2 regions of the Paenibacillus sp. S-12 genome follow, and region 1 is predicted to be linked to the other one. Evidence: predicted binding sites of a transcription regulator. Region 1 holds the regulator's gene; the other holds the start of a gene.

Region 1 (3,436 bases):
CCCAAAAATGTCCCGATGTTTTCTGCAACCCATATAAAAAATCCGATTAGAGCAAACGACAGCACAAGTGGCATACGACGTGTCACGCCCAATACCGTATACTCGACGTACGTTCTAAAAAAGATGACGAATAGCAAGAGCATTAATACCCAACGTAAATCATAAATAAAGTGATGGGTCATGAAATTAAAATATATGGCCAACCCTAGCGGTATCGTATACCAAGGTGTGGGATATCGATATACCTTGACCTGTAGTCGTCGCCATGCTTGACATAAGTAACTCGCCACACTCCCGTACATAAATCCGCTGTATAAAGGTACACCGAATATTTTTGTCCAGCCTTCTTGAGGGTAAGCCCAAGAACCCATATGGACTTTGTATATTTCGAGCATAAGTCCAATCAAATGGAAGACGCAAATTACCTTTAATTCGTCGAACGTTTCGATCCCAAGTCGAATCATAATAATCTGTGCAATTAAGCAAACAAACAACAAGAAATCATAGCGATGCATGAAAGGGATGTCAACGGTTTTGGTAAGTGCCAGCATTGCAAAAATAAAAGCGGGGAATAAGCAAGACAGCGCTTGCTGCCAGCCAAAATAAATGAATGATCTAAGTTTAAAAAATTTTCCCATTCGATTCTCCTACATTGATTATCGTATTAATCGGTTGATGAACAAGCACCATGTAATTCGTTAGGTACAATCATAATTAGGAATATACTATTAGTCAATAAATAATTATTGAAAAACAATAAAATAATAATATGCCGACTCAAATGAAATAATGATTTCTATAGATATTGTAACGAAGGGAAGAAGGCGAAAAGTAAGTTAATCTTCAATCCGGTATAACGATTGTACTGAGCTTATTTTTGAAAATATTGTCTTGAGGGGGATGGTGGAGATGGAAGCAAAATAAAATGCCTCGTTTAACCAGCTAATGAAGTGGAAACGAGGCATTTCTGTTTGTATTAATGAAAATCACGGAACAAACCAATAACTTTGCCTAGAATAGTTACGTGTTGTAAGCGAATCGGCTCATAAGTTGGATTTTCAGGCTGCAAGCGGATATGATCCTTTTCTCGATAGAATGTCTTAACCGTCGCTTCATCATCTTCGGTCATCGCAACGACGATATCTCCGTTGTTCGCTGTCTGCTGTTGACGTACGATGACATAGTCGCCATTATGTATACCGGCCTCAATCATACTATTCCCCATGACCGATAGCATGAATACATTTTCATCGTCTCCAACCATGTGCAAAGGCAGTGGGAAGTAATCTTCGATGTTCTCTGTTGCGGTAATCGGTTCACCCGCAGTTACTTTACCAACTACCGGCACACGTGCAAAGGAGCGAGAAAAGTCTGCCGTGCGGTCGGACTGATCGCTAAGCAATTCAATTGCCCGAGGCTTCGTAGGGTCGCGACGAATAAAGCCCTTCTTCTCGAGACGATCAAGATGACCATGTACGGTAGAGCTGGATGCTAGACCAACGGCTTCTCCTATTTCACGAACAGAAGGTGGGTAGCCCTTAGCTCGGACTTCATCACGTATAAAATCAAGGATAGCTTGTTGACGACTTGATATTTTAGACAAGGGTATCAACTCCAATGAATACTCTTTTGACAAAATTATACCACAGAACCTCCGTTCGTACAAACATAAGTTCTAAAGATTTTGAATAAAAAATAGAATATAGGCGTAATCGGATAAGAAGGAAATAAAGTATCTTTAATCATTTTTGATCATGCTGTTTTCAATGAAATGCATACAATCCCAAAAGAGTAACGAACAATAAAAGGGGAACGAGCGTTCTAAATATATGTTGACTCAAACGTGTGTTCGTGTTAAATTTGAAGTATTAAATAATAGAACAAGTGTTTGGGAGTGATCATTTATGATGTATACAACGTATCGTTCCATTTATAAGGTGTCGACAACAGCTTCGCAATCTGAGCAAAAGAAGCGTTTGTTTCCTTTGCGTGTGCGTTTTATGATCAGTTTAATCGTATTGTTGTTCATTACTTGTGGAAGCATTGTACAAGCACTTGGAAATGATGATGACCGTGAGGATGTTGTGAGTGGAACTGTTGTTGAACGAGTTCTTGTTCAGCCTGGAGATACGTTGTGGGAGATTGCATCAACATATAAGCCTGAGCATACGGATATTCGTGAATTTATATATGAAATTACACAAATGAATCAGTTAACAGGTGAATTTTTGCAGGCAGGAGAAGTATTGTTGGTACCGATTCCTTGATAACAAAACAATTTTCGGAAAATTGGCTCAGATGAAACAAATATCTATACATATAAACAGTTTACGAAGGGGCTCATGGAGCCTCTTTTTTATCTATATAATGGCTTTGGAGAAGCTTGCTTGACAAGCTGGTACCTCCATGTCAAAGTAGAACATATGCTTACACACATGGAGGTACATGATGAATATTGACAAGCTTATTGCACGAATTAATGAACTGGCCCGCAAACATAAGACAGTAGGGCTGAGCGAAGCGGAAATGGAAGAGCGCGCAAAGCTACGTGAGGAATATTTGGTACTTTTCCGTAAGCAGGTGCGTAATCAATTAGACAATATTCGCTATGTAGAGGACGAAGAAGGAACAGATAATTCCGGTACGAACGGTCTCGTTCATTAATGACTCTTCATTAATAACGATGGATTATCATTACTCGTTTACAATACAGGGGGTAGCGAATTCATGTCTCGCAGTTGGGAACGCAAAGTCCGCCAAAATAGTGCAAAATTGAACAAGCAGCGAATGAAGCAAGGCAAGCCGTCGCTGTCTGCAGGCAAGCCTGCGTATGAAGAATTTAAAGGACGCAGCTTCATCATGCCGCTCGCATTGATTGCTTTCGCCATTATGTATGCACTACTAGGCGGGATTATCACGAACAATCAATATCCAACTCTTTATTGGGTTACGATCGTATGTTATGTCGGATTGGGAATGATTTTATTCTTAAGAAGACCGTTTCTGCGTGTCGGAGCTGACGAGGTATCAACGATTCGTTGGAATCGTCTTCGTACCTTGTCTTCCAAAGATATGAAGAAGATTGCAATTCAGCCTGGATATGTGGTGATTGAACATACGGGGAAAGGTGCGAATTGGATATTCTCTCGAATGCTGAACAGATACGATACCAATGCAATGGGCGAACGACTGCGCGTCTTTGCTAATCAGCATAAGATTGAGTTCGAAGACACTTCGAAGAAAGAAGCGTCGAAATAAGTTTGCACATGTATATAATGAGAAGCTAATCTAGTCGCTGTGATGGGAGAGAGAAACATGTCTATACGTGCTGTGCTGTTCGATTTGGATGACACTCTATTATGGGATGAACGCTCTGTTGAAGAAGCCTTTGCTGCTGCTTGTGAATATGCATATGAGCGAACAGGTATTGAACCAG
Region 2 (3,436 bases), on a different contig from region 1:
TTTCTTATTTCTTATTCTGTTTCCGATTTTCTTTTTATTTTCGACAATGCTTGTATAGAGTCGTTCCTTTCGTATCTGAAAACAGAAAAGATCTATCTAACAAATCCGCAAACGTTATTGGAATTGCTACAGGTTATCCGAGATTACGTTTCGTTTTACAACCATGAACGCTTTCAGAAAAAACTAAACAACCGTTCCCCATAGAGTACCGGGAAACGGTTGCAGCGCAGATGTCTTTTTAATTCTGTCTACCAAACAGCAGGCTTAGACTTATTAATGACTTACTATTTTGACCTTGATAAGTTACTTAATTTTGTGATAAGTCTGTCCGTGTATCGAGCTAACCTTCTGCTTATTTCCATCCTCATGTACTCTTTTGTTATAATAAAACTATCCTCAGAGTTACGGTAAGCATAGTGTAATATCATTGTACTATCGTGCTTCTCTTCATCTACAATACGAATTTCTTTTTTCAACATCTCTTGTCTTCTTTTGGACAGGTCGGCAGAAATATTATTCGCGAGGATTTGAGCTGCCTTGGTATAAAGGGATTTTAACGTCTCAGAGGATACCCCCATTTCGTGAATTTTTTTAGTTACCATTGTATACATTACCGAAAGTAGAATATAATCGCGCATTAATTCAATATCTTCTCTCTTTGGCTGGTTTGATGTCCCACTTGGCGCGTCACGATGCCTACTCAACAAAGCTTCCCGATGTTGCGGCAACATCATCCGGCTGGACTCCCAAAGACCATTCTTCTCGAGTTTTTTACTCATTTATAATGCCCCCCGATTTTCAGGGATCTCTCTAGTGCTTGACCTGCGTGGGTAAGGGAAGAAGCTCTGATAATTGCCGCATTTCCATATCGATCCTTAATCGTATCAGTCACCTTATCCAGCGCCCTAGCTCTCTCTTGATCTTCAAAAAGCGTTAGTTGATAATGCTGGTCATCTTCCAATGTGCTTAACATAACACCCACACGACGTACGGGCATCCGATCCCAATATTGATAAAAAATTCTCTTTACCATCTCAAATACTTTATTTGTATTATTCGTCGGGTCCGGCATTTTCATCTGGCGTGAGAATCCTGTAGGAGCATCGTACGGACTGCACATACAGCTTACGGTTGTAACCCAGCCCATATACCCTTTCGTCCGACAATCTCGGCAGACTTCCTCCGTCAACTCTAACAATATTGTATCGATCTCTGCAGAATCCGTATAATCTCGGGGCAAAGTCATCATATGACCAATAGATTTTGGAGGAGTTTGAAATGTCCCTGGTGTCACCAGACTATCATCCAACCCGTTCGCCGTTCGCCACATCACCTCGGCATGAATATCCGACTGCTTGCCGAAACGAGCTCGAAATTTATCCTTAAGCTGTGGCAATGGAGTTCTCGCAATGTCCCCAATCGTAACTATCCCTAATTTCGCAAAATGCCTGCACATCCGGGATCCAACACCGAACATTTTATGAACAGGTTCTTTCCACAGCACGACGGGAACATCAGATGGATGCAAGGTAAAAATACCGCTTTTATTTTTTTTTGCCCAGATGTCTGTTGCAGTTTTAGCTAATATTTTATTGGTGCTGATTCCTATTCGAATCCGCACTCCTGTCTGGAGCATTACTCGTTTTTGGATTTCCTTTGCAATGGTAATCGGATCCCCGAAAATTGATTGGCTCGCCGTCACATCTAAAAATTGTTCGTCAATACTAAACACTTCAACTAAATCCGTAAACTCCTCATAAATCTGAGTAATCATCAAAGAAACATCGATGTAATGCTGCATACGAGGACGCATAATGACGAGATCCGGGCATTTCTTAAGGGCTTCACCTAACCGTTCGGCTGTCGTCACGCCAAAACTTTTCGCAATCGGGCACGCGGCCAGAATAATCCCTGAACGACGTGTAGGGTCACCAGCTACTGCTACTGCTTTATTTTTATATTCTGGATGATCTGCTTTTTCTACACTTGCATAAAAGCTTTCGCAATCGGCTAAAAATACTACCCTTTCCCTTCTTTGACTCACATAAAGCCCTCCAATATTTATAAATCATGTTACATACACAATCACAAAACAAGAACGTATATTCTCATTATATACCGAACATACATTCCCTATACAAATGAATTTTTTGGATCTATGAAACCTCACCCTTAGTTATCGAATACATTGTGGCTTTTGAATCGATGATGACGATGCATATGGTCAACTACAGAATGCAAGGCAAAACACAAAGCCAATTTACAAGATAAAGGTAAAGGTGCTGTTTGCAAGCATTGAAGAGCAGAGCGACAGGAAGAGCAGGAGCATATGGCAATGTGGGCGTAATTATTTCATAGTAATATTATGTCCCGTATAATGAATGAAGTAGTTGATGCAAACTTCATAAAAGAATACAGCCAATCTAAACCTTAAGCATTAAGACTACGTTAAGGATATTGGTCTAAAGGTGAGCAAGAAGAGAAATGCTTCACTTTATTTGCGGGTTCGAACATCTTGGAGCTACTCTGTTTGTAAAGACTAATAATATTATCAACTTTTGGGAGAGACACATATGAACAAACAGGTATTTAGCGATCTTTGTGATGATGCTTTAAGGAATAAAGATACTTATTTGCAAGAGGCAAGATCGCGGGTTACACGTTGGGAGTATTATGAAGGTTCCTCATATTATCATTTAGCACCATATTGGTTTGAGCGTAACATTGAACCAAAAGGGATACCTACTAGTAATAGCGATGGGTTTAATTACGGATTTGATTGCAATAATCAGTTGATTTATATGAAAGTAGGATATTGGGAAGAGTGTATTGAAAGGAGTGGTGAGCGTATCATAAACCGAACATTTTTGGATGGTAGGGTGAATTCCATTGAGGTGATTATACTTGAAGAAGGACGTCCTATCGAGTACACGGAATTCGTTGTACGAAATGGTATTGACTTATGGCATATATGGTCTTTTAAAGAATACTATCGCTACTCAGGAAACCAATTAACTACCATTGAATTAGAAAAATATGAACCTAAAAATATTACTACATATAGCTTGGAATATAAAGAGACAGGTGAGCTTAAGAAAATCACAAAATTAGATGACGAAGAAATCATTTACCTGGAAATGTCGGTAGAGGAAGTAACCTCATTACGTAGTACTGTCATTGAAGAACTATATAGTGAATGTGAAGCGGCTTTACAACGTTTAGGTAAGTGTATAGGTGAAAGTAAGCTTTGTTTTTTAGCAATTTGGCTACATCAAGAAACTCAAGCTGTAGTTAATCCAACGTTTATTGCTGGGATGGACTATATTCGTGAAGAACAACTAGCTGATGGAGAAGATCTAGAAACACTTTGGTATATAGGATACCATTCAGACTATGACGAAGGGCTTGAAAATGAGGATCTAATTCGGAAATTTTC

Evidence for each region. Region 1 encodes LexA, which represses DNA repair genes until DNA is damaged. Its sites were predicted from a motif close to CGAACATATGTTCG; they were not measured.
Region 2: a site for LexA is predicted at 2,120-2,133, ahead of NO352_RS05030 (DNA polymerase IV). Genes of this name have one in related genera too.

Annotation. Positions count from the first base shown of each region.
Region 1 covers NZ_JASIUF010000012.1:190,725-194,160, reverse strand. Annotated here, with positions in the region: gene NO352_RS11950 (DUF817 domain-containing protein) at 1-638, opposite strand, end outside; gene lexA (transcriptional repressor LexA) at 977-1,603, opposite strand; gene NO352_RS11940 (LysM peptidoglycan-binding domain-containing protein) at 1,905-2,267, shown strand; gene NO352_RS11935 (DUF896 domain-containing protein) at 2,449-2,664, shown strand; gene NO352_RS11930 (methyltransferase) at 2,728-3,258, shown strand; gene NO352_RS11925 (HAD family hydrolase) at 3,316-3,436, shown strand, end outside.
Region 2 covers NZ_JASIUF010000005.1:486,185-489,620, reverse strand. Annotated here, with positions in the region: gene NO352_RS25040 (IS3 family transposase) at 1-204, shown strand, start outside; gene NO352_RS05035 (YhjD family protein) at 285-779, opposite strand; gene NO352_RS05030 (DNA polymerase IV) at 776-2,044, opposite strand; gene NO352_RS05025 (hypothetical protein) at 2,574-3,436, shown strand, end outside.